Regions from separate parts of the Flammeovirga sp. SubArs3 genome, predicted to be linked through region 4. Evidence: riboswitches for the same ligand, from Rfam matches in the RefSeq annotation. Region 4 holds a riboswitch; each other region holds the start of a gene.

Region 1 (7,634 bases), on a different contig from region 4:
TAAAGGTAAAAGGTCGACCATTGTAGGTCCAACTTTCTCAGAATATGAAGATGCTTGTAAGATGCATAACATCTCATATACTGTTGTAGGAAAGGAAGATTTAGATTCGTTTAATACGGACCTTGTATTTATTTGTAATCCCAATAATCCAACAGGAAGTGTATTTTCCTTTGCTGAATTAGAAGACTTCATAACAGAAAACCCTACATCAACTTTTGTGATAGATGAGGCATATATTGAGTTTACAAAAGCTACAAAATCAGTTTTACCTTTAGTAGAAAAGCATAAAAACTTGATTGTTGTACGATCACTAACCAAAACATTTACAATTCCTGGGCTTCGTTTAGGCTATATTATTTCTGATGCTTCTATGGTTGAGAAATTAAAAACGATTCGTATTCCATGGAGTGTTAACGGGTTGGCTATTCAAACAGGAAAATACCTTTTTGAGAATTATGACCAACTGATTTTTGATATTGAAAGTCTATTAAAAGAACGGATATTTTTTCAAGATCAATTAAGAGCGATTGAGCATATAGAGGTACAAGAAACTAACACGTCTTACTTCTTGGTTAAATTATTAAAAGGAAAGGCAAGTGAATTAAAGAACGTCTTAATTAGCAAAGGAATTTTGATAAGAGACGCTACCAATTTTACTAGTTTAGAAGGAGAGTTTATTCGACTTTCTGTACAATCACCAACGGCTAACAAACAAATTATTAAAGCACTTACTTCATGGATATAAAGTCAATACTCATCTTAATTATTGCCTTTGTGTTGGATCAAATTTTTGGAGATCCTAGAGTTTTGCCACACCTTATTGTGGGATATGGAAACCTTATAGCGAAGGGAGAAAAGCGTCTAAATAATGGAAAAAATAAGTTTTTAAAAGGAGCTTTATTAACGATTACTTTAGTGAGTTTATCATTTGTAGTTCCTTACTATGTACTAAACTATATTGATGAGTTAAATACTATTGTATCAATACTTCTTAGTGTCATTTTATTGTTTTACTGTTTAGCCAATAAAACATTAGTAAAAGAAGGAATTGCAGTGTTTAATGTATTAGAAAAAGAAGGATTAGAGGCAGGGAGAAAAAGACTTTCTTGGATTGTAGGTAGAGATACTTCAGCATTAAATGAACAGCAAATTCGTACGGCTACCCTTGAAACTATGTCTGAAAACTTAAGTGATGGTGTAATTGCCCCCTTGTTCTATTTTGTCATTTTAGGAGTTCCCGGAGCAATGGCCTATAAAATGATCAATACTTTTGATTCTATGATTGGCTATAAAAATGACCGCTATGAACAATTTGGGAGATTTGCAGCCAAACTAGATGATGTTGCGAATTATATTCCTGCCCGACTAACAGCTTTTTTTATGTTGGTCGTTTCATTTCGGTTCGGAGGTTTGGCAACAGTTTTCACTGAAGGAAAAAAACATAGTAGTCCCAATGCGGGGTATCCGGAAGCTGCTTTAGCCTATATTCTAAAAGTGAGATTTGGTGGTCCTAATTATTATGGAGGCAAATTGGTAGAGAAACCATATATCGGAACTAATCAAAGATCTATTCTGCATCAAGAAATTTATAAAGTAGCAAATATCAACTATAGTACTAGTTGGTTTTTCGTTTTACTCATTGCTTTTTATCTCATTTTAATACAAGTCTACTAATGAGTATTTCTATCATCTCAGGAGCAGCAGGTACAGGAAAAACGACCTTGATTAATACGATTGAAAGGTCGAGTGTATTAACAATGCCCGAAGCCTCGCGTCAGGTGATAATAGATGAACAGAAATATGGAAGAGAAGGCATGCCATGGAAGAACGTTGAACGGTTTAGTGAACTAGTCTTTCAAAGAACATTAGATCATTTAAGAGAATATTCCGAAGCAATTTTTTGTGATAGAAGTATTATTGATACCATTGCCTACCTTCGGTTTCAGGAGAAACCAGTTCCTGATTACTTAACATTGTTTCCTTTCCATCGATATTATAAAAAAGAGGTATTTTTTGCACTTCCTTGGGAAGAAATATATACCAAAGATCCTCAAAGGCCAGAATCATTTTCTTATCAGCAGCAATTATCACCTGTTTTAGAGAAAACTTATCTGGATTATGGATTTGAGATAGTTTATTTACCATTTACATCAGTACAGAGCCGTTTAGACTTTGTTCTTAACAAGGTTTGCTTACCAACTAAAATTAAGTAAATTTGCCACTGCTGAAAAGGAGTTCCTAATGTTGGAATGAAAAGGGAATTTGGTGTGAATCCAAAACTGTACCCGCAGCTGTAAGCTTTCGTTTTCTTTCGAAAACAATTTTGTTACAATGAGCCACTGTTAAGATAAATGGGAAGGAGTAACAGAAGAAAGCAAGTCAGAATACCTACCTTTTTTTGCAAACAAGAAAACAAACTTTCGGGAATAAAAGTTGTGACCTTCAATCTATTAGTACACTTTGTTAGTTTTACTAACTTGCTAACAATAAACAGATTGTCATTCTATTATCCCCAATTGTTGCTATTCATCAAACAATCTGAATCATGGGGAAAAACATTGCTGAGACTCAACAGATTTTTTTATTTTGTGATGGTGGATCTTGCCAAAAAGCAGGTTCTGAGGAAGTAGTACGAAATGTAAGAGCTTACCTTAGAAATAGCGGACAATGGGACAGTACTCATACGATCAAAACTAGATGTAATGGCCGGTGTGAGGATGCTCCAACATGTATTGTTCAACCCAACTATTGGTACAAAGATCTCACTCCACAAAAGGGCTTAGAAATTATTAAAAGCCATTTGGAACACCAAAAACCCGTTGAAGACTATTTACTCTATCAAGATGAATGGTCTGAGATAAAATCGGAGAAAGAAAGAGGTGCTTTTACTCCAAAACCATTTTCTATAAAGATGGACTCAGAACTTGGAGAATGTCGAATAACAAAAGGCTTTGCCTCTGATCAATATACCTATCCACTTTTTCTCTATTTATCGGAAAATAGTCCATATTCTACGCTTTCTCTTGCTAATCGAACATCATTTTCATTTAGTGAAATTAAAAATGTCAATTACAGTCAAAAGTATACTCTTGAACTAGAATTGGCAGAGGAAACAATAGAGTTGATTATCGCTCCAATTGATCAGAAAAATCAAAATCTAGTCAAAAAGAGAATTGCAGTAGTTGAATATTTTGAACAGTTGGACTCCTTAAAAAAAGGGATTCGACTAAAAAATAAATTTGGTGAAGAACTTGGGCTAATTTGGCTTGAAAACCATGCTTGGCAATACTGTTTAGAAGTACAATTAAAAGGGATAAAATTGGAAACAGTATGAAAAGAAAGGTGACTATTGTAGGAGTAGGTTGGTTAGGAAAACCATTAGCCAATTGTTTAAGAGAAAGAGGGTTTGATGTGAGAGGTAGTGTTGCCTCAATAGAAGAATTACTCACTTTTGAACCTTCAGAACAAATTTCACTGATTAAAATAGAAGAAGATAAAATTCATGGATGCTGGAGTGATTTTATCAATTCATCTGATGTTTTAATTATTTGTTTTCCTCCTGCTGACCGGAGAGATCAAAATGGAGTGTATGTCAAACAAATTGAACAATTGACAAAACATACACCTACTCATCAAAAAGTCATCTTTGTAAGTTCCACTTCTGTCTATCCAAATACCAATCAATCTATTCAAGAATCAGATCATTTCACTCCTGAAAGTATTGGAGGGAAAAATATATATCAAGCAGAAAAAGTATTACGTCAACATTTTGGAAAACAATTGACAGCTGTCCGAATGGCAGGTTTAATTGGAGGAGGACGTCATCCATCTCAGCTACTAAGGGAAAATAGGGTCTTGAAAAATCCAAATGTGCCAGTCAATGTTATCCATCAAACCGATGCGATAAATTTGATTGTAGAGGTGATAGAACAGGACCTTTTTGGGGAAGTGATTAACGGCTGTGCAGGCCTTCATCCTATTCGAAGGGATTTATATACAAATGCTGCAGTAACCTTAGGGTTACCTCTACCCATATTTAGAGACAGTAAGAGTTTTGCTTTTAAACTGATTGATAATAGTAAATCAAAGCGATTGTTATCCTTTGAATATATATATGATGATCCTCAAGCCTACTTCAATGAAGAGGTGAAAATATAAAAGACAATGAAAGAAGGAATATTATTATGTGGCCATGGGTCTAGAAGAAAAACGGGAACCGATGCTTTCAAAAAACTCGTTGCCTTGTTAAAAAATAGGTACGAAAATGAATATGAAGTAGACTATGGTTTTTTAGAATTTAGTCACCCTTTATATGAGGCTGCAGTTGAACGGTTGTACGAAAAAGGAGTAAGGGTAATTTATGCATTACCTGTAATTCTTTTTGCGGGGTCACATGCTAAAAATGATATTCCTTATGAGATGAATACGATCCAATCGTATTATCCAGACCTTGAAATTAAGATGGGAACACACATCGGTGTAAGTTCTTATCTTTTGGATTTATCTAAAAAAAGAATCGAGGAACAGGAAGCTTTACTACCACCAATTGACCGAAAAGAATGTGGGTTGATGGTAATTGGTAGAGGTACCACAGATCCAGATGCGAATTCTGATGTACACAAACTAGCTGCCATGCTTTGGGAAGGTATGGGGTTTGGTTTTACGACCGTTGGCTATAGTGGAACAGCTTACCCTACGACGGCAGAAGCCTTACCAATGTTTGAGAAATTAGGTATGAAACGCACCTATGTTATTCCTTTTTTCTTCTTTACGGGAGTACTGCTCGAAAGAATCTATGCCACTGTAGACGATTTTAATAAATCATCTACAACAGAGTATGTTAACACAGAAGCTTTTGGAGCAGATGAACTGATACTACAAGCTTTTGATGAGAGACTAGACCAAGCAAAAAATGGAGAAGCGAATATGAACTGCCAAATGTGTAAATACCGTAAGCAGATCATTGGCTTTGAAGAAGAAGAGGGAAAAGATCAAGTCGGACATCACTTAAATGTAAAAGGGATTCTTTTTGAGGAAGATGAAAAAGTGGATGAGAAAAAAGGAATGATGAAAACCTTTAAAAATATACTTGGAATATAATGAGTAGAGGAAAAGTATATGGGATTTCACTAGGACCCGGCGATCCCGATTTGATCACAATGAAAGGGTACAAGTTACTTCAGTCTGTTGATAAAATTTATTACCCAGGATCCATTTTTCAAGGTGGAAGAAAGAGTAGTTATTCTCTACAAATTATGGAGAATTACGATTTATCACAAGATAAATTAGTGGGGTTCTATTTAGAAATGACAATTGATAGAGTACACGTACATCCTGTTTATGAAGAGACTTTTCAGAAAATACAGAAAGATGTTTTGGAAGGATTGGATGTAGCCATAGTATGTGAAGGTGATTTGAGTACTTACAGCTCCTTCTCTTATTTATTAGAAAAATTTCAACAGACAGACATCTCTATTTCACTGGTTCCTGGTATTAGTTCTTTCCATTTAGGGGCTGCAGAAATTCAACAGCCTCTAGCACTTTTAGGGGAAACTATTCATGTACTTCCAATTCTAAAATCAACAAAAGTTTTAGAAGATGCTTTAAAAGTATCTGATACAGTGGTCTTGATGAAAATCAGGTCAGTGATGGGACATATCCAGCCCATATTAGAGAGAGAGGACATCAATTTTACATACTGTGAAAAACTCGGGACTGCTGAGCAATTCATCACATCATCAATAGACAAAGTTCAAGAGAGAACCATTCCATATTTCTCTCTTCTGATCATAAAGAAAAACAAACAAGCATGAAAATTACAGTAGCAGGCTTAGGCCCTGGACATAAAGATTATATTTTACCGTTGGTGGTCAATGCATTGCAAAAAGCGGATGTAGTGATTGGTTATGACTATTACTTTCAATTTTGCGAAGATTATCTGAAAGAAGGGGCAGTAAAAATTGCCATGCCTTTAGGTAAAGAAGAAGAACGAGCAATAGTAGCCATAGAGGAAGCAAAAAAGAATCAACATGTATTTGTTATTGGTTCAGGTGATGCGAGTATTTATTCCATGGCAGCGATTGTCTATCAGGTGGCTTCTTTGGAAAAAGATATAGAAATTGAATTAGAAACATTACCAGGAGTTTCTGCATTCTTGGCGGCAGGTAGTAAGTTAGGTGCTCCATTAGGCCATGACTTCTGCTGTATTTCATTATCAGATTTGATGACACCATGGCAAGTAATTGAAAAGCGTATTCGAGCAGCTGCTGTAGGTGACTTTGTTTGTAGTTTATATAATCCCAAAAGCAAGAAAAGGTACTGGCAATTGGAGCGTCTGAAGAAAATCTTTTTGGAAGAACGAGATCCTAATACTCCAGTCGCAATTATTCGTCAAGTAACGCGCCCAGAAGAGAAAATCACAATCCAAACTTTAGGCACTTTTGATGTAGAAATGGTAGATATGTTCTCTTTGGTGATGATCGGAAATTCACAGACTTTCCAATTTAAAAATCACTTAGTGACACCTCGCGGTTATTTGAATAGAAAGCCAAAGACAGGTTTGGAGATTCAACAAGAAAGTTTCAGAATAGTAACTGAACAATTACAAGATTTACAGTATTCTCAAGATGATAAATGGGCTATCACTCGATTGATACATACAACGGGAGTGATTGATGATCATGTACATTATGAAGCCTCTCCAAAGGCTGTAACGACCTTCTCTAAATACCTACAAAATGGTGGAGTGGTTGTTACTGATGTAACCATGGTACAAGCAGGTATTACAAAGAAATATACGAAGGAGTATGGTAACCAAGTAGTATGTCTTTTAAATGAAGAGGAGACCGTACATTTGGCAGAAAAAGAAGGATTAACACGCTCTCAGGCAGGGATAAAAAGGGCAATTGCAATGTATCCAAATGCTTTGTTTGTTATCGGTAATGCTCCTACGGCATTATTCGAATTGACTGATCAGCTAAGAGAAAATCCATATTTTGAACCAACAGGAATTATAGGCGTACCCGTTGGTTTTGTCAATGTCATTGAATCCAAAGAACAGTTGGTACAAGTGAAAAATACCGAGTGGATTGTATTAAATGGAAATAGAGGTGGAAGTAATATAGCAGCTGCTTTGGTCAATGCTTGTTTCACGCTTCAAGAATCTGAAAACTATTTCTAAGTCTTGTTACAGGAAAACAAACATATTGACTTCTACATCATCGGAATTGGCAATCATTCTGAAGTACAACTGAACGCAGAGGTAAAGCAGTTGATACAACATCATACTGTTTTTTCCGGAGGGAAGAGACACTATCAATTGGTGAAAAAGCATCTGCCTGAAAATCATGAATGGATTGAGATTTCGGGTAAAATGCATAATGTCATTCAGCAGTATCAAACAAAGAAGCAAAAGGTGGTTGTCTTCGCTTCGGGCGATCCATTATTTTTTGGTTTCGGAAATACGCTAAAAAGACTTTTACCCTCCTCAAATCTAGAAGTCTTGCCGTATTTCAATTCCATTCAACGATTGGCACACAAAGCCTCTTTGAATTACAGCGAGCTCAAAAGTATTTCATTGCATGGAAGACATACTTGGAAACCTTTGGATGTTTGCTTGATGCAAGGAGAAAAGA
Region 2 (7,634 bases), 1.1 Mb from region 4:
CCATGGCGTTTACCGTTTTTCCATTCACCAATATATTGTGCTCCGTTAGCATACCAGTGTTGGCCTTCTCCATTGACTTGATTATACATCCAAGTACCTTCGTGTCTTTCACCTGAACGAGTAATTAATATACCACGACCATGCATTTTCCCATCAAGAAAACCTCCTTGAAATACATCACCATTTGCCCAATTATATACACCGGCGCCAAATGGTTGTCCTTTAGAGAAGTTCCCTTCGTACTTATTGCCATTCGCAAATTTTAAACTTCCTCTACCGTCCATCAAGTCATTTCTCCATTTTCCTTGATAAACCGTTCCATCTTCCCATGTATATGTTCCCATACCATGACGTTGACCATCCCCGTTAAATTGACCAACATATTTATCTTTTTCAGGATGCTCACTGATTTCTTGTCCTAATACTGACGTAAAATTTATCAGTAAAAAACACAACATAAATCCAAGAGACTTTCTTAACATTCTATTGATATTTTTATAGTTTGATTGCAAGGTAAGTTCCATTGTTCTGATAATTTCAAAGAATTGCCTAAGTTTATATATCAAGAACATTATTGAAGTTAATGCTTCATTCCTGCAAAATGCAAAAAATAAATATGTCAAGACAATTCTTATCTATAATTAGCTTATTATTTATCACTTTTTATTGCCAAGCACAGTTTGTTTGTACAATTCCAAGTACAAAAGCTTTTGAAGATAAGCTCACAACATTAAACCAACTTCCTTTACAAGGGCTTACTTCGAATGAAAAGGCAATCAGTATTGCCAAAACATTTGTAGGTGAACCCTATCTTGAAAAGACCCTAGAAATAAATGAAAAGAGGGAAGACTTAGTCATTAATTATCTAGGTTTTGATTGTACTACCTTTGTAGAATCTGTAGTTGCTTTAACTAAATTGTATTCTGGAGAGGACAATGAAAAATTTAGAAATCTCAATCATTATGCAAGTATCTTAGAATATTTAAGATATAGAGACGGGAGACGAAATGGGTACCCTTCACGATTACATTATTTTACAGAATGGATAAGAAATAATCAGAAAAAAGGTATTGTTACTGACGTTACGGAGAAAATCGGAGGAACAGTGTACGATAAGAAAATCAACTTTATGAGTACTCATATCACTGCGTACAAACAGTTAGTTGGTAATGATTCCGCTTTAGTAGAGATCAAGAAAATTGAAGATCAAATAAATACAAAGCCACTCTCTCAAATATATATTAAAGAAATAGCTGAGATAGAAAGTAAAATAGAATCTGGAGATATCATTGCTTTGGTTTGTAAAGTAGATGGTTTAGATGTCTCCCATGTTGGCTTTGCAGTAAGATTGGAAGACAACCGTATACATTTATTGCATGCCTCACAATCTGGAGGAAAAGTTGAAATCACAAAGAAGCCTTTAGCAGAGTGGTTAAAAAACAGCAAATTGAACACCGGTATAACAGTTGCAAGAATCAACTAGTTTATCTTTTGAATAATAGTATTTCTTGGCAAAACTGCTACTGATAATGGATTTGTAAATGATTTTTAATGATCACAGTCATGCTTCATAAATAATCTTTTTAGTTGTATTGTAAATAATCATCTATCATATTTGCATCAAACAAAAGGGAATTTGGTGAGAATCCAAAACAGTCCCCGCTACTGTAATCCTACCTGTAAGGGTTGATGAAAATGCCACTGAGTACACTCGGGAAGGCTCATCTAAAAGGAAAGTCAGGATATCTTTTGTTTGGAAATATTCTTCGGGTGTAAAGTAAAAAGGAATGCAGCTAAACAAGTCACTATATACTATAGTCCTTTCTTTCCTCATCCTATTTTTTGGATGTCAGCAGAAGGAAAACAAACAAACGTCTCAGAAAGAGAATCAAGAGCAAAATATTGGCTCAGTAAAATCGGAAGTGTTACATGCTAAAACTTTTAAGTTAGAATATAAGGACAATCTTAAATTAATACACTTCATCAATCCTTTTAACGACGGTCAAGAGACATTTGTATTATTACCAAAAGGGAATTCTCTTCCTGATCAATACAAAGGCCATCAAGTTATTTCAATTCCAGTAAAAAATGTAATTACAACGACCACCGCACAAACTTCTATGATGGAAGAACTTGGAAGTATTGATGCCATAAGGGGGTATGTTGATAAAACCTATATGTATAGCCAAGACATTATTGACCGTATGGAAGAAGGTCGTATTATTTCTGTTGGTTATGATATGGAAGGAAATGCTGAAAAAGTAATCTTAAGTGATGCTGACTTGGTTATGGTTGTAGGAAGCAGTTCAACATCTTCAACTTCCTTCCCAGTTATTCAAAAAGCAGGCATTCCCATCTTAGCCAATACAGACTGGCAAGAAAGTGACTTATTGGGAAGAGCCGAATGGATTAAGGTTTTTGGTGCTCTTCTTAACAAGGAAGCCGAAGCAAATGCTTTGTTTGAAAGCATTACAAAGCAATACAACGAATATAAACATCTAGCTACTCAGGCAAAATCTTCTCCGAAAGTGATTAGTGGTTTACCGTACAAAGGCCTTTGGTCTGTACCCGGTGGAGCTTCATATTTGGCTAAAGCTTTTCATGATGTTCATGTAGATTATCCTTGGTTCGACAATGATCAAAAAGGTAGTTTACAATTCGATTTAGAAGGCGTTTATGCAAAAGGAAAAGATGCAAAATATTGGATTAACGTTGGCATGGTCAATTCCTTAGAAGAGTTAAAAGGTATTGACAAAAGATATGCTGAATTTGATGCATTTACTAACGGAGGAATCTACAACAACAATAATAAAATGAATAAAGCAGCCAATGATTATTGGGGTACAGGAATTTTACACCCAGAAATCATTTTAGCTGACCTTATTAAGATTTTCCATCCGGAACTTCTTCCTGATCACGAATTATACTTCTTTCAAAAAATTAATTAATCATGAGATTAAAAGGTCTAATGGCCGTTTTATTCTTTATCTCCACTTATTGTGTAGGTCAAGAGTATCAGCTTCCTGATCGAGAATTAAAAGAAGTTGAGATCACTGCCAAATCAATGAAGTATTATAGTCAAGGGGCACATATTCAAACCTTTGACAGTACTGAAATGCAATTCTATAATGAAGGTACCCTAGCGACTTTATTAAGAGATAAAGCTTCAGTATATATTCGAGAATATGGTGCTCCAGGGCAACTTTCTAGTATCTCTATTCGTGGTGCATCTCCAGAAAATACTGCGATTGTATGGAATGGTATTAACTTAAATTCTTTGACGTTAGGTCAAACAGATATGTCTACCATTAATACTTTCTATTTTGACAATATTGACCTTCAGTATGGAGCAAGTTCTGCACAATATGGTTCTGGTGCAGTAGGTGGCACCATTATCCTTAAAGATCAATTGGATTGGGAGAGTGAAAATCATTTTGAAATACAAACAGCATATGGAAGCTTCAATCAACAATTTTATGGTTTTAAAGCTCAATATGGTAATAATAAATGGAAGCATAAGACAGTAGGCCTTTATCAGATGGCTGATAATGATTATACATTTTATAATGAGTATGCTAAAGAAGATCAGGTACAACAAAATGCTGGTTTTTGGCATGCAGGAATTCTTCATGAAACTCATTTTAAACCAAATGAAAACGAAGAATGGTCCGTTAATTTATGGTATACACAAGATCAAAGGGGTATTCAACCAATCATGGGTAATAACATGAAGCCCAGTACTTATGACTCTACTGAAAATACAAATTTTAGAGGAGTTGTTAATTACAAAGTGAAGAATGATCAATGGACACATACTGCAAGTGTCGCCTATATTCAAGATGAATTATTAAACGGTGGAAGCCAAATTGCCACACAAAGAGTTCAAGGAGATTATAGAGGTGAAACATCATTAACCAACAGTTTAACATTACAAACTGGTTTGACCCTTATGAACATTTGGCCAGATGTTTATGCCTACGCTGCCGACACAGAAGAATTTAGAGGATCCGTTTTTGCTGCTGTTAGATGGGATGTCACCAATCGTTTTAATGTATCTACCACATTACGTCAAACAGTCGTTACAGGATACTCAGCTCCATTTACACCCTCACTTAATTTATCTTATATCGCATTAGAAGATGGGAGTCAATCCTTAAAAATTAAAAGTTCGGCTGGAAGAAGTTATAGAGTCCCTACCCTTAACGAAAGGTATTGGGGAGAAAAAGCTAACCCAGACATTAAACCAGAAGATGGATATAATGTTGATTTAGGCTTTGACTATACAAAAAGCAACAACCATCTAACATTCAATACATCAGTAACGGGATTTTACCTTAGAACTTTTAATAAAATCTTATGGATTCCAGGAAATCCTACATATGCTGCCAACGTAAAAGAAACATATTCTAGGGGTGTAGAAGTAAGTGCAGATATTGGAAATCAGTATTCAAAACAACTATTAAAATGGAAGTTTGGAGCAGCATACTCTTTCACTGATGCTCAGAACTTAGACAAAGACAAACAACTTATGTATGTACCTAAAAACCTTTTTAGGTCCTACATCAACTTAGGTATAGCAACTTGGTCTCTTAATATTGATGGTAATTTCGTTGGCAAGAGAACTACAGCAAATGATTACTACAACCTTGACGCTTACCAACTACTTAATGTTGGATTAAGCAAATGGTTCAAAATAAACAATAGCAGAATTTTATTGACTGCTAAAGTGAATAATATAACTAATTCAGAATACCAGAACTATGAAGAATACCCTATGCCGGGTATTAATTATATGTTCAAAGCAAATTTCAATTTTTAAAAACGACATGAAAAAGTTTTACAAATTTCAGCTAATCTTTGCATTTATTGCAGTAATTTTTTCATCATGTGTTGAAGATAAAGAGTCAACTCCTTATGTTCCTGGTTCAGAAGGTTTCCAATTGAACTCATATGGTCAATTTGGTAAGCCTAATACTACTTCAATCATGGGTGCATCCATTTTTGGTGATGATAGCGTAACTGTTTCTCAACAAGCTTACAAAGATCAAAACGGTGAGATCATTGGTGGACATGTTGAAGGATTTACTTCAAATGGTGAGTTAACGGTGATCACTACTTCGTTAAGTGAGCAAATTATCATTGCCGATACAAAAACATTAAAGAAGATCCATGTAATCAACTCAGAAGTAGAAACTCCTAGATACGCTGCTTTTGATGGCAACTATGCTTATGTTACTCAATGGGGAGAAAAAAAAGTTGTTGATTTTGTTTACAGTTACATAGATCCAAAAGTACATGTTGTAAACTTATCAACAGGTTCAATTGAAAATTCATTTTCAGTAGGTTCAAATCCAGAAGGTATTGCAGTGGTAGATGGAAAGATCTTAGTTGCTGCTAGTAATACTACTGAAGTGGAGGTTTACAATACATCTGATTTTGAAAAAGTAGGAAGTATCGATGTTGGAGTTCATCCACAACACTTTGTTTATCAAAATAATGAGATCTGGGTATCTTTAGGTAATGGCTATAACCCTGATTGGTCTCCAAGTTTTGACACAGCAAAATTAGGAATTGCAAAAATTGATGTAAACGGTCTTTCTTATTCAAATTTCATCAACTACCCTGGTATCACAAACGAAGGTAATATTCAACCAACTACTAATGCTGATGAAATCTTAGCTATTGGTTCTGGTGAAATTGTAGTAATCAATACTGCAAGTAAAAATGTAGATACATTAATCGAAGAAGCAGCAATTACAGGCGTTGCACAAAATCCTTCAACAAACGACATCTATGTAGCATTAACTCCTGATTATGAAAATCCAGGAAAATGTAAAATATATAATGAAAGTGGTGATGAAAAAGCTGAAATCCCTGCAGGAGTCAACCCAGTTCATTTCATTTTCTACTAAAAAGAATTTGTCAAAATAAGTGGTAAAGAGTCAGAAGGTCCTACTTTCTGGCTCTTTTTTTTATTAAAAAAGTCACCATAAAAATGAATTTATGATGACTTTTAAATTGATATAATAAATTAGAAACTAACGACTAATTTCTTTGTTACTGTATTCCCATCTTTATCGGTATATGTCATAATATACACTCCAGAAGGTAGACTTTGAGTAGTTCCGACGTTAAACATTTTTTGATCACTAACATCAAATTCCTCAATAAGATCACCTACTGGTGAGAATAATTGAACATGTCCCTCTAAATTATTTATTGACTCAACCGTAAACTTCCCTTGTTTACTTGGGTTGGGAAATACGTTAATAGAATAATCAGACAATTCACTCTCAAGAGATGTTCCTATTGTTCTTGCAGAAGAACCACAGGCTTCATCTGCAGCAGTTTGATTTTCAAAACATTGGTCACAGCTTGCAATAGGCCTACAAGGTGGACATTTTACTGTTATTGACGCTACATCTTGCTGTGCCAAAGCTGATGTAAATGCTGATAGAATTAATACTATTGATATATAAAATATTTTTTTCATTTTGATGCTATTATAAAGATTCAACAAATTTGATAACTGCTTCTTTTTCTTCTGCAGTCAACTCTTCATATGCTGCTCTAGATCCAGCGGCCTCCCCACCATGTTGCATAATTGCCTGATCTACCGAAGTAGCAGAACCGTTGTGCATAAATAATAGTGCTTTGCCATTTCGATCTAACAATTGTTTATTGTAATACAATCCCCAAAGTGCTGGTGTTCTATAGCTGTTTCCAGTACCGATATCATGAAGTTTCATATCAGTGTAAGGTCTTAGCGTAATATTTCTGAACTCTTTTGGAGCATCATTTCTTGTACGCTGAGTTTCAGAGTGACAAGTAGCACAACCAATTTCCGAGAATTTCACATGACCAATTCCCACTTGTGGATCATCATATACTCCCTTCGATCTAGTTGGTACTGTTAAGAATTTAGTGTAGGCTACTAATAAGTCTACATCTTCTTGAGTGATTTGATTAGCATCTGATGCATCAATACCATGATCATTCAATAATGCATTTACAGTCTGTTCTTCTACAGTAGGTACTGAACCGTCCCAAGTTAAACCAACTTCAGCTCCAGCAATCCATTGTAACAGACCAACACCATAAACTGGTGGAGGTAAAAGGTTACCTTTCGGTGTACTCACTACTTCTGAACCTCTACCATCTCTAAAGTGACAACTACCACAAGTAGTCGAACCAATATTAATTTCACCTAATACTCTATTGTCTTGCTGTCCGTCTCCTTGTCCTCTATGTCTAACACCATGGAATAAATGATGGCCTTCAAGGAAATCATCTACGTCATCATCATCTTCTAAAGTGATGAGGTGTTGTGTAAATACTGCATCCTGCTCTTCTTTAGTAAATTGTCCTGATCCTGAAAGAATCATATTACTTGATGCTCTACCAGCCATTGCCAGTCGGGGATCTCCAAAAGTGTTAAACCCTTGTCCTACTACATAATTTTGGAAAGTGTTATAATGTTGTGCTCCTTTACTCCAAGGTACACCATCTACTAATGCTGTTACGGCAGTAATCTCATAAGAAATAATATTACCGTAGTTAACAGTTGCAATATCCGACCATGGATATAAGTCTCCGCCTTCATCATAGGTAGCACCTCCAGGTGCAATGTATGC
Region 3 (7,634 bases), on a different contig from region 4:
ATGGGATTGGACTTGCACTAACATCAGAATTGATTAAAACAATGGGTGGTAGTATTAGTGTTGATAGTGTAGAAGGACAGTGGAGTAGGTTCACCATTACTATTCTACTCCGAAAAGAAGACTTTGAGGCGGAAAATATTGATGTTGAAATCATAGAACCCGTTCAGTTAGAACCTGTCATTTCTGAAAGTTCTACTACGACTCTAGAAAAGACATTTGATGTGAAGTCAAGCCAGGTAGAGGTGATCGATGCTCAATTGCCAACAATTGTTGTGATTGATGATAACAAGGATATTCTTCAATATTTAGAAAGAATGTTGAATGATGAATACAACGTAATTACAGCAGAGAATGGTGAGGTAGGTATAGAACAGACCTTACGCTACGCACCAGACCTTGTGATATCCGATTTAATGATGCCAAAGGTCAACGGTCTAGAGGTACTGGATAAACTTAAAGCCGAAGTTGAATCTTCTCATATACCTGTCGTATTACTCACCGCAAAAGCGGATTTAGATACGAAGTTAGAAGGGTACTCATTAAAAGCAGATGCTTTTGTGACAAAACCTTTTGAGAAGCAAGAGTTATTACTGCAAGTAAAAAGTTTGATCAATAATAGAAAGCTAATTCAAGAGAAATTCAGTACGAATTTTATGCTGAAGAAGGAAATAGCAGACCTCCCATCTGAAGATGAGAAGTTAATTAAGAACCTTACTTCTTTTGTTGAAGAGAACTTAGATAATACAGATTTATCTGTTGATGAAGTAGCCAATCACTTAGGGATGAGTAGAAGTCAGCTGCATCGAAAAGTGAAAGCGATCTCAGGACAATCAAGTAGTGTTTTTATAAGAAATATCAGGTTAAGATATGCTCATGAATTAGTTTTAAATACGGATCTTACCATGGCGGAGATTTCTTTTAGAACAGGATTCAATACTCCGAATTATTTCACAAAATGTTTCAATGAATATTATCACGTAACACCGAACACTTTAAGAAAAGAAGTGTCCTAATAAATTGTATAATTTAAATCCAACAATCGATTGCAATAATTATATTTCTAAAAAATATGTTCGTTAAGTACCATATTTTTAAGAAAATAATTAAAAATACCTACAAATGGTTATTGAAAAATTCGTTGAAAATATGAATATTTGTATATACTCAAAAAGAAAAAAATTTAAGTCAAATAAGTAGTTATATAATATCCTCTTGTCGTAGGAGGATACAGAAAGAATCCGCTTCATGAGCGGATTTTTTTGTTAGAATGATCTATTAACAATAATAGTGTAACTATGTGTGTATGATGTTACGTATCAAAGATTGATTTGGATAAACCCAATATGACTACAACAAAAGTTTAACGATTTATATAACAACATTTATTGTTGATGACCTATTATGAAAAAGATAATTTTAGCTACGGTTTCTTTCTTAACAATGTTAATGGTGAACGCGCAAGATGTAGAAGGCATTAAGATTGGGCAAAGCAAACAGAAAGACAAAATCGTATCGATTAAAGGAAATACATATCAGGTAATGCCGGTGGAGTCTGATGACTCTGAATTATGTTTAGGTGTAATGATTATGCCGGTGAACAATGATACCTTGGTACCTACAACGTTAAATAAGACACAAGTAGACCAATTTCAATCATCAATGGAAGAAGAATTTGATGTAGCCTTTGATTCTGTATTGGTTTATGATGAAGCAACCATGATGTTTGCCAAAAATAAGGGAGTAGAGTATGAAATTAATATAGAGAAATCTGATGATCAATACGATGCTTTTTTCGTGATTTGGTATAAAGAATTAGAGGAGAACTTAAAAGCATCCACTTCAGTTGTTCATCCTTAATAATTCCTTAGTTTTGTACCCATAAACTTCAAAAATTAATGATTTATGGGTGCAATAATGAATTTTGCAATTTTTCCAATAGACAAAGGTGATCATATTGGAGAATACGTATCTAAAGTAGTACAACATATTAAAGATTCAGGTCTTACATATCAGTTTTCTCCTATGGGGACAGTAATCGAAGCTGAAACGGTTACTGAACTATTAAAGGTAGTAGACGATGCTTATAAGATTATGGATCCCATCTCTGACCGTATTTATTGTGTAATGAACATGGATTACAATAAAAATAAATCAGGGATGATTAAGGCGAAAACAGAATCTATTGAGAAAAGAATAGGTAAAGTTTAGGCTGAGAGAAGAGAACATTGGATGTTCTCTTTTTTTATTGAAAACATTTCCGAGCATAGGTAGTTAATTCTCTGTAACACTTATGTAGACCATGAAAAATTATCTAATAATAGGAGGGGCTTCCGGAATAGGAGAAGCATTAGTAAAAACACTTGCAGAAGGTGGAAATAGAGTATTTGCTACTTATAATAAGACAATGCCTACGTTTGAGAACGAAAATACACATTACCAACAGTATGATGTACTTTCGGAGACCAATAACTTTGATCAGCTTCCAGATGAACTAAATGGAGTAGCATATTGTCCTGGTAGTATAAACCTGATGCCTTTTACAAGATTAACGCCTCAAAGTTTTATTGATGATTTTCAGCTTCAAGTCAACGGAGCCGTAAAGGTTTTACAAGCAGTGATCAATAAACTGAGAAAATCACAAGGGAGCATTGTATTGTACTCAACAGTTGCAGTGCAGACAGGTTTTAAGTTTCATACTCAAGTAGCTGCATCAAAAGGTGCGATAGAAGGGTTAACAAAAGCATTGGCAGCAGAATATGCTCCAAAGGTTAGAGTAAATGCAATAGCACCATCATTAACCGATACTCCTTTGGCATCAAAATTACTTAGTGATGAATCAAAGAAGGAAGCGAATGCCAGTACTCACCCATTAAAGAGAATTGGTGAGGCTGAAGATATTGCAAGATTATCTGCTTTTCTTTTATCGGATCAATCCTCTTGGATGACAGGACAAATCTTGCATGTGGATGGAGGTATATCAACACTTAAATTATAATCATCATGTTTGGACTATTTAAAAAGAAATCACCCAAAGAAAAATTAGAAGCGAAATACAAGAAGCTTTTGGAAGAATCACATCGTTTGTCGCATACAGATCGAAAAGCTAGCGATCTAAAAATGTACGAAGCGAACGAAGTGCTAAAAGAATTAGAAAAATTATAAGCGGTTTAAATATCGTATTATGTTAAGGTTTGTGGTTATTAGATACCGCAAACCTTTTTTTAATATTATTTATTAATAAGATTAAATAATGATCAACATCACTTTGAATTAAATTAAACCACACCACTTTTGTTTCGCATTGGTTCCGTAAGGAATAACAGGGAATCTAGTGAAAATCTAGAACTGTACCCGCAACTGTAAAAGTTCAAAAAGTCATTTTTCAATAGGCCATTGTAGTATACGAGAAGGCGAAAAGTGAGAGCTAAGTCAGGAGACCTACCAAGCATTTATTTTTTTAGACAAAACTTCGGGAATAAAGTTTGAAAAATTTCATGGTACCACTTGGTAGATCCCCTCTATCGAAGAAATGTAAGCTTACCTAGAGTTTTGTCACCTAATTTTTATTATTAAAAGCAAAGTGATGAACAAACAATTTACAAGACAATCATTCTATTTCGTAATACTCTTATTATTTGGACTATTCAGTTGTGATAAAGAAGAGGCATCAATCACTGCATATACTGTTGATTTTGATTGTAATGGTGGTACAAAAATAGAAAGCCAAGAAGTTTTAGCGGGCGAAAAGGTGACTACGCCAACGGACCCTACGAAAGAGGGACACGAATTTTTATATTGGACGAAAAATGATCAAGAATACGATTTTTCAAAAGAAGTAGTTGATGATTTTACATTAACGGCGTTATGGGAAGAAATCGAAGTCACCTATCAAGTCACATATAAATTTGACAATGGACAAGAAGATAGTGTAGCTACTGTCATCGAAAATGATCTATTAAAAGCTCCTCAAATCCCACTAAAAGAAGGGTTTATCTTTAAATTCTGGTCTGAAGATGGTGCTGAATTTAAATTTGGAGAGGCTGTTACTTCTAATATTGAACTGACGGCAATTTATGAAGAAGTCATTGATCAGTATGTTGTTTCCTTTGATCCAAATAATGGTGAGCAAATGACATTAGTAACTGTCGATGAAGATACTGAAGTAACTGAACCTGAAAATCCACAAAAGGAAGATTATGAGTTTCTAGGATGGTATTTAAATGATGAACTTTATGATTTTACTTCAAAAGTTAATGGTGATATTACTTTAATAGCAAAGTGGAAAATCGTAGCAGGAGAAACTACATTTGAATATGCGACCATTTCAAGAGATGATTTTAATAGTTTAAGTAACGGAGATCATATTATGGTAAAAGCTCAACTCAATTACCTATCTAGAGGTTGGGCTTGGGGTACTGAGGTTTATCTTGTTGATAATAAAGAAAATAGCTCAAAAGACTTATATAGCCATTCAAACTACGGAATGTTCACTTTCCCATTATCAGTAGCAAGCGATGACCCAATGATGGGCGGTACTTATGTATTTAATCTAGTAAAAGATGTTTACATGTCATCACCTCAATTAGGTTTTGGATATATGCGAAATGAGGAATTTGATGAAACAGGAACTCCTGCTTATGATGGTGGAAAATGGAATGCACCTATGCGTTACGGAATCGAGTTTTTCGATGAAATTATTAGAGGTAACGTTAGAGAAGTGAATTATTCTGCTGAAAAAGGTTTATCAGTAGTTGTTGGTACTGAGGAAGTAACGATTAAAAAGAGAGTGGAGGATGGCCAAGGGAATATCACATACGAGAATTTATCTGAAAGTGATACATCTTTATTTGACGATCATCTAGAACAGAATAGATATATCTACACTATCCAAGTAGAAGGCGAAACAGTTTCTGTTTTAAACAAAGATACATTGCAAGTTTACGCTTCAATCTTACCCTAAACACTAACTAAGAGGGAATACGTAAAAGTATTCCCTCCAAACGATTCTAATTATGAAAAATATTTTAAAAATACTTCCAGTAATACTCATTTCTGGGTGTGATAATTCAGAGATTGAAGACACAAGCTATAAACCTATTGATAATCCAGATGCACAACCTTATATCTCAGAGGTAATAGATTTCAAACCTGCTCCAGGTCAGTTTATGAATAAGGTAGAAAATGATTTTGAAGCAGCAGAAAACATTGTAGGTAATACAGATCAATTTATCTCATTAGGTGCATTTGGAGGAGAGGTAACCTTTAAATTTGATCACTCGATCCTTAATAAGGACGGAAATGATATAGCCATTTATGGTAACTCGTTTGAAAATTCCAGCGAACCTGGAATTGTTATGGTATGTCAAGATTTGAATCACAATGGCTACCCTGATGAAAATGAGCCCTGGTACGAACTGAAAGGATCAGAATATAATGCATCAACAACAAAGCATAATGTGAGTATCACTTACTACAGACCTACGGAAAATGATCATATTATTCCATATAAAATGGAATGGAATGGAGAAGAGCAAACAGGTGAGTTCGATTTGACAGCAATAATTCCTTATCATGATCAACCTATGTTTCCAACATGTTATTCAACAGATGAGATTACATTTTCCGGAACATTATTAGCCTCTAATGTGATAAAAGAAGGGGACATATATTATAATCCTAAGTACAAGTGGGGATATTGTGATAATGCAGGATATGAGAATGAAGGAATACTAAGAAGTGCAGATGTATTTGATATTTCTAATGCAGTTGATGATAATGGACAAGCTGTTCATTTGATTGCCATTGATTTTGTAAAAGTGTATACAGCAACTTTTGATAATTCGGGTTGGTTGGGAGAAAGATCAACAGAAGTATTTAAAGCCGCAGATATTTCTTTACTAAGTGATGAAGAGTAAGCTTTTCTTGTGGGGCCTCTTTCTATTCTTTACTTCTTCTACCTTTTCTCAAACATTGGATACGGCAAGAGTCTTAAATGAAGTTGAAGTAATTGGGCAAAGAGTTACAGAGAGAATTAGTTTTAAGTCAACCACCATAAATAAAGAAAGAATACAGGAAAATCTTTCTGCATCTTTAGGGGAGTTGTTGACTTTAAATACTCCCATTTTCATTAAAAGTTATGGTGCTGGTGGAACTGCAACGCCATCTTTTAGAGGAACAGGAGCTAGCCATACTAAAGTATATTGGAATGGGATCAACTTAAATTCTCCAATGCTAGGTCAAGTAGACTTATCCCTGTTTCCTGTGGCTTTTACAGATGAAGTAACGGTAAACTATGGAGGGTCGAGTTTATTGTATGGTACAGGAGGTTTGGGTGGTGGTATCCAAATGAATAGTAATTTAAATTGGGATGGTAAGACTCATGTATTACTATCCCAAACGGCGAACACATTGCAAAATTATATAAGCAATGCCAGCATCACTTTAGGTAATGAAAGAATACAAAGCACAACAAAAGTATTTTATAAAGATGCTGGTAATTACTTTACTTTCGTCAATCTATTACAACCTGGTAATCCCACTTGGGAAAACAATCATTCTGCACAAATACAATACGGGGTTTTACAGGAAGTAGGATGGAGAATAGATGACTACCAACAAATAAAGTTAGATTTTTGGTATCAGGAAAGTGACCGGGAGTTAACCCCTTCAATGGACAGTCAGGAAGGTGATTCATGGCAAAGTGATGCCTCAACAAGAGTATTACTTAATTGGAATTATAATAAAAACGATTTGACTATCGATGCATCCACCGCCTTTGTACAAGAATCACTTTGGTACCGGAAAGAGTTGAATAATGATGAAAATCCCAAACTAAGCACATCAGATAGTAAAACGTATCAATGGCATAATCATTTACGAAGTGATTATCAACTATACGAAAACTTTACAATAAAAGGTGGTGTAGATTTGGTTATGGATCAAGTGAATAGTAATGCTTATCAATCCACTCAAGATACTACCAGTCATTTGGTTCATCAAAATACTTTAGATGTTTATGCAGGTTTTGACTGGTGGGTGCTACCTCATCTATCGATCAGTACATTATTTAGGCAAGAATGGATTGATTTTGACCAAAAGCCATTTTTACCCTCTATTGGTGTAGAATATATTCCATATGAAAATGATTTCTGGCAGCTTTCCGTAAGAGGGAATAGTTCTAAAAATTTTAATGCTCCTTCTTTAAATGATAGATATTGGTACCCGGTAGGAAACCCTGATTTATTACCCGAAGAAGGGTGGACCCATGAAGGTACTTTGGAAATAAAATATCAGGATGAAAATTGGTTGTTCAAATATGAGGGAACAGCTTTTAATAGTTTAATCAATAATTGGATCATTTGGAAGCCAGCTGTCAGTAATTTATGGAGACCCGAAAACCTAAAAAAAGTACATAGTAGAGGAGTTGAACAAATCATTACCACTTCTTATTCTAAGGACGATTTTTCTATCCTTTTGTATGGTTCTTTGTCCTTTGTGAAATCTGAAAGTATTGAGGCTTACGATGAGTTGGATAATTCAGTAGGGAAGCAGTTAATCTATACACCTGTGAGTTCTTTTCAAGGGTATATACGCTGTAATTATAAATCAATATATACAATTATTGAGCAACAAAT
Region 4 (7,634 bases):
TGTCCAAGAATCAGCCGCAATACCAGCAAAAGGAATTTTCTTCTTTTGTAAGAAGCTATGCCATCCTAAAACACCCAAACCTAATGCTCTATGGTTTTTAGCAAAGTTCACAGCTCTTTGCATGTGATCAATACCTTTGGCTTTATCAATAAACTCTTCCATTACTGCATCTAAGAAGAAAGTAGCTGTCTCAACTAAGTCAGTATCTTTCCACTCATCATAACGCACTAAGTTTAATGATGACAAACAACAAACGAATGATTCTTCTTCATTAGAAGGAAGCATGATCTCAGAACAAAGGTTAGAGGCTTTGATTTCCATCCCTTGATCTTTGTACCATCTTGGACGTTGATTGTTTGCGTTATCTTTATATAAGACATAAGGAATGCCTTTTTCAATTCTAGATTTGATCACTTTTGCCCAAACCTCACGGCTACGTCTGTCTCCTTCTCTTACCTTTTGAATAAAGTTATCAGAAACAGTTACACCCATGAAAATATTTTGAATTGTCTTTCCAACATCTTTAATAGTTAGAAATTCGTCGATATCTTCATGCTCAACGTCAAGGTAAGCAGCAAGCATACCTCGTCTTGTACTTCCTTGGTTTGTACCGTTGATTACTGAATCAAACATTTCCAAGAAAGGGTATACACCGTTTGAAGTACCGTTATTTGTTATTTCAGCACCTCTAGGACGTACATCAGACATATTGATAGAAGTACCTCCACCAATTTTCGACATCATCATTACTTCTGCTAAAGTAGAACCGATACCAGCAATACTATCAGGCACATAACTACCAAAACAACTGATTGGTAATCCTCTTTCTGTACCCATATTTGACCATACAGGTGAAGCAGGACATAAATAGTTATTCCAAATAGCGTCAAAGAATCTTTTTTCGAAATCGGGTCTTTTTAATCGAGTTGCAGCAGCTTTAGCAATTCTTGTTACAGCATCTCTTACAGTTTCACCTTCTAATAGGTAACCGTTATTTAAAGTTTGCAATCCTTCATGAGTCATCCATTTTGGGCTTGCTTCCAAATTAGATGCTTCAGCAGTTAAAGTAATTTCAGACATAATTAAGAACTGAGGGTGTGTAGTGGTGTTTAGAAAGAAATTGAAATTACAAGGGAGAATAGCTGCTCCCTTGTATTGTAGTATTTTTGCTTAGAATAAATCGTCAGCGGTAACTGACTGAGTTTTCTTTGTATATTCTGTTGGACGTACGGCAAAGAAATCATCATGAGCAAGACCGAATACTTCCTCATCAAACCATTGCATTTCTTTAAGTACTTCTTTGTCTACTTCGAAAGTTGGCTTTAAACCAATTTCTGATAAACTCTTATTTAAACGGTCTCTCATGAAATGTACCAAGTGATTGATTGGTAAGAAATCAAACTCGCCATTTTCAAAGATGCCTGTAAGTAATCTTACTTCAACATCATGAGAAATCTTAGCCGCTTCATAGATACGGTTTTGTAATTCTTCAGTATTCAACTCAGGGTATTCAGCAATCATGGAGTTGTACAACCACATACCTGCTCTTGCATGTGAGTTTTCATCTTTCGCAGACCACTTAATGATATTACCAATACCTTTTAATTGGTTTTTGAATTTTTTGAATGAAAGAAGAATAGCAAACTGAGAGAATAAGTTTACATTTTCAGTGAAACAAGAGAAAATTGCAATCGACTGAAGTAAATCTTCTGGTTTTGCATTTCCTTGTGCATCAACTGTCACTTGTGATAACATTTCAAGACGTTCCATAGCTGTTTCATCTTCTAGGAATGCCTCAAAATTATCCAAATCTAACAATTCGTTTAAACGAGCGTATGCTGATGCATGTCTAGCTTCATTTTCTGCAAAAGTGATCGCCATTGCTTTAATCTCAGGCTTAGGAATAAATTGTCCGATCACACCCCAGAAATCATCCTGAACGTTTGTTTCTGTTTGTGCAAATGTCTTTAAAATATTACCAATAACATCACGCTCATGATCACTTAAGTTTGTTTTGAATTGCTGAATATCAGCATCAAAATTCACTTCTGAGTGAATCCAAAAAGTCTGATGAATTGCATCAATGAACTCTTGTGCTTTTGGGTATTCAAAAGGTTTGTAAGCTACACGTTTATCTAGTAAACTCATTGTTATATTTAAAGTTTTTAATGTAAACAACACTGACAACTAATTTGTTGCCGCACATTTGACGTTTGCTAATTTTACTTTACAAGACTCTTTGACTAAAACTTTGAAAACATTCAAAGAAGATAGATCAACGATTTGCTCTCCCTTATCCCGAAGGAGGTAAATTAAGCACACGATGGCAGGTCTTCTGGCTCGTTTTTAAGTGATGAAATTCTCCCTTCCCATACCCAAAAGATATAGTGGTTAAAAATTGAACTCATCTAAAAACTTACAGCTGCGGGAACAGCATAGGAATTACACCTATTTCCCTTTTCACTGAAGCATTCTCAACTTCACTTCAGCACCTTCGTTTTAACAAATAAATAGCCTTTTCGTGATTATTGCAAACATTTTTGATGGTAATTTTATAAAAAAAAATATTCTCAATTTTATCATTTTTTACTTGACTGAATCAAAAATTAGCGCTAATAAGAAGAGAGCTAACTACCTATCAATAATTGTACTATTCTAATATTTCAAAAAGTAACACCTGTCCCAATCAATGAAACATTTTTTGTATTACTCGTTCAAAAAAAAATATAATATATAACACAATAAATCAGGATTTGTTTTCAGAGATCACATAACGACTATATACAAAATTAAATTTGGGTTGTATCATGAAAAAAAAGCTCATTTTTAATAAAAGATTTTTTTTCATGATTCACCTTTTATTAAAAATGAGCTTAATGACTGTTTGTAAATTTCAAACAAACAGAATTATTGTCTTGATTTTTTATTCAAAAAATAATAATGATGTCATCTTAAAAAGCTTCACCAAAAGTTAGATAAATTCCGGAGCTTCCATCAGGGCCAATTCCATAGTCCGCTCTTAGTGATGCTTTGTCTTCTTCGTTAATCAGTAACCTTACACCAACACCTCCCGAAAGTTTAGTTTCTGAAAAATTAAAATCACTGCTATTTTCATAAACGTTAGCAGTTGCAACAAAGGCTGTCATTCCTAATCTCCAGAACATATGCTGTCTTACTTCTGCTTGAAAGGCGATCATATTATTATCTCTATATCTACCTTCATAGACACCTCTCATCATATTCAAACCTCCCATAAGTGCCATTTCTCTAAAAGGAACATCACCATATGTTGAGTTGTAAATACCCTGAAAAGCCACTACTGTTTTTCCTTCTTTCTCTCTACTCACATCAAAGTACTTTCTTGCATCCAAGTAAATACGTTCGAATTTATAATCGCTTCCTAAAAAAGAGTTATAGGTTTCGATTTTAGCTTCAATATAATGCCCGCCAGAAGGTGTCAATACAAGGTCTCTTGTGTCCCATTTGTACACAAATCCTAATCCTGAAAGTGAACCACCTGCATACCCAGGTATTTCAGAGACATCACCATAACTTCCATCCTCTCTTGGTCCAACACTTATATCCCAAAAATTAGCGTATCTGTATTGAAGACCAAAAAACATCTTATCTCTAATTTTTTTCAGAAACTGTTGTCGGAAATCAACTTTGGTCCAATCCATCAACTGTTCATTGCTATTTGGAGTGTCCCCACCAATACCGTAATATTTCTCTGGGTATTTAGCATACTCCCATGTTCCTTCGAATAACCAGTTTTCATCTTTGGTAAAAATAGTATGCTCCAACTTCAACCTCATTTGATTTTCTAAAGTATAGAAACCTATAAATGTTGCATTTGATGGTCTAGTAGCTAAAGTGGCATTGGGTGTTTTAAATTGAAACACACTTACTAGGCCAAACTCCCAACTTGTTTCTTGGGCATAAGCTGGGTAAGGAAAGGCGGTTATCTTCCTCTTATATAATGTATCTATTTCACTCGAAATTGAATCGTCTTGTGCTAAAATCGATGATGAAATAAATAGTGAAAATAAAATAAGTAGAAGTGATTTCGATGTTTGCATAAATATTAGTTCAGCGATAATATAAGATCGTAAATCTACTAATTTTCAGACACATTATAGGGTATTCATAAAGAAGTTTAAAATTATTGAATAGAATTGTCAAAAAAGGGAGAAAAATCGATTCCTTTTGAATAAATTTAATCTCCCAACATTATTAAAATGCTTCACCATAAGTAAGGTATAACCCAGAACTTTTATTAGGCCCAAAGCCATAGTCCGCTCGTAATGAAGCTTTATCTTTTTTATTGAAGATGAATCTAAGTCCAGCTCCTCCAGCAAGTTTTGTCTGATCGAATTGAAAGCCATTCATTTGATTATAAACATTGGCTGTAGAGACAAAACCAGTCATTCCAATTCTCCAAAATAAATGTTGCCTCAATTCAGCCTGTACCGCAAGCATATTATTATCTCGATACCTTCCTTCGTAAATTCCTCTCATCATATACATTCCTCCCATCAATGACATTTCTCTAAAAGGTACATTTCCGTTGGTAGTCTGTAATATGCTTTGAAGTGCTAAGACTGTATTTCCTTCCTTTTCTCTAGTCAAGTCAAAGTATTTTCTAACATCAAGAAAAAAACGGCGGAAACTATATTCTGATCCCATCCATGTTTCATAGGCTTCTAATTTAGCTTCTATAAAATGGCCATTAGTTGGTGCCATTACATAGTCCCTTTTATCCCATTTATAAACGAAACCAAAACCTGACATACTACCTCCTGCATATCCAGGAATTTCAGACATATCACTATATGTTCCATCTTTTCTTTTGGTCACACTAATGTCCCAATAATCAGCATATCTATATTGAAGGCCTAAAAACATTTTATAGGAAACCTTCCGAAGCACTTGTTGTCTAAAATCAACCTTTGTCCAATTGATGATTTGCTCATTGCTATTTGGAGTTTCTGCTCCAATACCGTAATATTTTTCAGGGAAAATCACATATTCCCAGGCACCTTCCAATAGCCAGTCTTCATTTTTGGTAAATACTGTATGTGCCAGTTTTATCCTCATCTGGTTTTCAATTGTATAATAACCAAATAATGTAATATTGGAGGGTCTCGTGGCCAAAGTCGCCTTGGGAACCTTAAATTGATAAATACCAGTCACTCCAAATTTCAACCGTGTTTCTACCGTATATCCGCAAAACGGGAAAGCGGTGATTTGGTTTTTGTAGACAGTATCTAGTTCATTCAAATACTCTTCTTTTTCTTGACCAAAGCTATTTATGGTGAATAAAAAAAAGAGCAATATAAAATAGTTTCTTTTATAGTAGCTCATAGCGTTAGTTGGATGAAAATATTGAGTAAAATGAGAAGTCGTTCCTTAAATGTAATAATTTTTTTGAAAAATCGTCAGCAAGAGGGATAATGAAACTTCATTTCACTACTACATCCAAATCCTTGTGATTAACTATCTTTGCTGTATGGATTTTATTTCGATAGATTTTGAAACGGCGAATGCAAAAAGAACTTCAGCTTGTTCTATTGGTATTGCAGTGGTAGAGAAAGGTAAAATTGTTGATACACAACATCATCTTATTAAACCTTTCCCGGATTATTATGCACCAAATAATGTAGCTATTCATGGTATAACACCACAAATGACATTAGATGCACCAACCTTTGAACATGTATGGTTTAAATTGTCTCCGTTATTGACAAAATATCCATTGATTGCTCATAATGCTGCTTTTGATCTGAGTGTATTAAGAAATTCTTTAGCTCTTTATGATGTTGCACCACCATCTATTGATTATTTCTGTTCGTTGATCATGTCAAGAAAAGCCTTTCCAGAATTATCATCGTATGGTTTAAGTGCTTTATCAGATCACTTCGATATCCAATTAAACCACCATAATGCTGAAAGTGATGCAATGGCTGCGGCTATCGTAGCATTGAAAATGATCGAACGACATGAAGTTGATTCTCTTTATGATTTATCAGATAAGTTAGGAACAAAGATAGGCCAACTTAAAACGGATGGTTCTTACCAATCTTTTGGTAATGGTAGACCTGAGAAAAAAAGAAAGGCATATACTTTTTCTGCACCAAAAAATCCTCAACCGAATCATCGGTTCTATAAAAAACATGTCGTTTTTACTGGCCGATTATCTGAAATGACAAGAAAAAACGCAATGCAAAAAGTAGTCAATATCGGAGGATACGTTTCTCCTGACTCTCTAACACCTCAGACAGACTTTTTAGTGTTGGGAAGACAAGACTTTGAACGCTATGGACAAGGTTTTAAATCTTCTAAAATTAAGAGTGCTGAGGTATATAGATCACAGGGTTTCCCAATATTCATTATGGGAGAAAATGAATTCTTTATGAGCTTTGATGATTAAGCCATTTGTTTTAACAGCTGGTTCCAGTAGATTTTTTGAGGTTTTTTCTCACTGTCCATCCTGTAAAAATTATTTCTTTTGAAGAGCAATTCCCCAATAGGAACCTCTTGAACAGCACTTGGATAAACTTTCTTTAGGGTAAAAATTTTATCATGATGCTTAAATTGAAAAGGTGCTTCAGAATATTTAAAAAAACAGGTAAAGGTTGAATTTGAATATTCTTCATGCAACAAACACTGATAGTACATGAATTAGTCATTTTTGTTGTATAACATCGGGCATTGTAATGGTAATGAAAATATTTGTTAATAGGTAGATTACGTAATAAAAATACCTAAAAAAGGTGAGAGCTATCTTAGTTTTGTTTAATGTTTTCATTGTTTATTTAAATTTGTGTATGCGTAATATTTTAAGTGGACTTGTCCTATTTCTAGTTATATCACTTCAAGGTTGTGATACTTCTAAGAGATCAACATTAAAAATAGCTACCTCTGCCAATATGAATTTTGTGATAAGAGAGCTAGTTCAGGAATTCAATAAAGAAACAAGTATTGAGTGTGATATTATATTAAGTTCATCAGGAAAATTATACCACCAAATAAAAGAGGGAGCTCCATACGATGTTTTTGTTTCTGCTGATATGAAATATCCTCAACAGTTATTTGAAGAAGGTAAAACATTAAAATCGCCCGATATTTATACTAAAGGAACTTTAGTCGCTTGGACAATAAAACCAATTGAATTACGCAACATGGATGATATTTTCTCAGCCAGTATCCATAAAATTGGTATTGCCAACCCCAAAACTGCTCCTTATGGTGTTGCAGCGATCTCTGCTATACATGAAGTTTTTGGCACTAACTTAGACGAAAAATTAGTGTATGGAGAAAGTATCTCTCAGATCACTCGATATGTCCATAGTGGTAGCGTAGATGTTGCCTTTACTTCTTTATTTATTGCAAATTCTCCCTCACTAAAAAATGTAGGGCATTGGGTGAAAGTGCCAAATGAACTATATCCAAAAATTAATCAAGGTGCTGTAGTAATTAAGGGCAATGATGAAGAAAATGCACAATTGTTCTTAAATTGGCTTATGAGTAAAAAAGGACAAGATATTATTGCATCATTCTCAAACTAATTTGAACAAATTCAAAGGACATATTACAGAAATTCTTGGTGATGAAAGTATCTTATTAATTAAGGT

Evidence for each region. Region 4 has a riboswitch for cobalamin ahead of QL232_RS00250 (ribonucleotide-diphosphate reductase subunit beta). Riboswitches for the same ligand answer to the same signal wherever they lie in the genome.
Region 1: another riboswitch for cobalamin. It lies ahead of QL232_RS19770 ((2Fe-2S) ferredoxin domain-containing protein); the one in region 4 lies ahead of QL232_RS00250 (ribonucleotide-diphosphate reductase subunit beta).
Region 2: another riboswitch for cobalamin. It lies ahead of QL232_RS03960 (ABC transporter substrate-binding protein); the one in region 4 lies ahead of QL232_RS00250 (ribonucleotide-diphosphate reductase subunit beta).
Region 3: another riboswitch for cobalamin. It lies ahead of QL232_RS17765 (InlB B-repeat-containing protein); the one in region 4 lies ahead of QL232_RS00250 (ribonucleotide-diphosphate reductase subunit beta).

Annotation. Positions count from the first base shown of each region.
Region 1 is NZ_CANDOA010000007.1:230,803-238,436, reverse strand. Features, by position in the region: gene QL232_RS19785 (aminotransferase class I/II-fold pyridoxal phosphate-dependent enzyme) at 1-745, shown strand, start outside; gene cbiB (adenosylcobinamide-phosphate synthase CbiB) at 736-1,674, shown strand; gene QL232_RS19775 (AAA family ATPase) at 1,674-2,213, shown strand; cobalamin riboswitch at 2,214-2,411, shown strand; gene QL232_RS19770 ((2Fe-2S) ferredoxin domain-containing protein) at 2,546-3,334, shown strand; gene QL232_RS19765 (hypothetical protein) at 3,331-4,158, shown strand; gene QL232_RS19760 (sirohydrochlorin chelatase) at 4,165-5,100, shown strand; gene cobI (precorrin-2 C(20)-methyltransferase) at 5,100-5,813, shown strand; gene cobJ (precorrin-3B C(17)-methyltransferase) at 5,810-7,180, shown strand; gene cbiE (precorrin-6y C5,15-methyltransferase (decarboxylating) subunit CbiE) at 7,184-7,634, shown strand, end outside.
Region 2 is NZ_CANDOA010000001.1:1,114,743-1,122,376, reverse strand. Features, by position in the region: gene QL232_RS03970 (hypothetical protein) at 1-524, opposite strand, end outside; gene QL232_RS03965 (N-acetylmuramoyl-L-alanine amidase-like domain-containing protein) at 617-1,483, shown strand; cobalamin riboswitch at 1,594-1,769, shown strand; gene QL232_RS03960 (ABC transporter substrate-binding protein) at 1,788-2,948, shown strand; gene QL232_RS03955 (TonB-dependent receptor) at 2,951-4,819, shown strand; gene QL232_RS03950 (hypothetical protein) at 4,827-5,912, shown strand; gene QL232_RS03945 (T9SS type A sorting domain-containing protein) at 6,032-6,493, opposite strand; gene QL232_RS03940 (di-heme oxidoredictase family protein) at 6,504-7,634, opposite strand, start outside.
Region 3 is NZ_CANDOA010000006.1:163,342-170,975, forward strand. Features, by position in the region: gene QL232_RS17740 (response regulator) at 1-1,013, shown strand, start outside; gene QL232_RS17745 (hypothetical protein) at 1,402-1,857, shown strand; gene QL232_RS17750 (thiamine-binding protein) at 1,915-2,208, shown strand; gene QL232_RS17755 (SDR family oxidoreductase) at 2,300-2,995, shown strand; gene QL232_RS17760 (Lacal_2735 family protein) at 3,001-3,162, shown strand; cobalamin riboswitch at 3,286-3,461, shown strand; gene QL232_RS17765 (InlB B-repeat-containing protein) at 3,584-4,960, shown strand; gene QL232_RS17770 (hypothetical protein) at 5,013-5,915, shown strand; gene QL232_RS17775 (TonB-dependent receptor) at 5,905-7,634, shown strand, end outside.
Region 4 is NZ_CANDOA010000001.1:62,805-70,438, forward strand. Features, by position in the region: gene QL232_RS00245 (ribonucleoside-diphosphate reductase subunit alpha) at 1-1,080, opposite strand, end outside; gene QL232_RS00250 (ribonucleotide-diphosphate reductase subunit beta) at 1,171-2,148, opposite strand; cobalamin riboswitch at 2,308-2,511, opposite strand; gene QL232_RS00255 (BamA/TamA family outer membrane protein) at 2,952-4,079, opposite strand; gene QL232_RS00260 (BamA/TamA family outer membrane protein) at 4,234-5,364, opposite strand; gene QL232_RS00265 (exonuclease domain-containing protein) at 5,510-6,430, shown strand; gene modA (molybdate ABC transporter substrate-binding protein) at 6,828-7,568, shown strand; gene QL232_RS00275 (TOBE domain-containing protein) at 7,570-7,634, shown strand, end outside.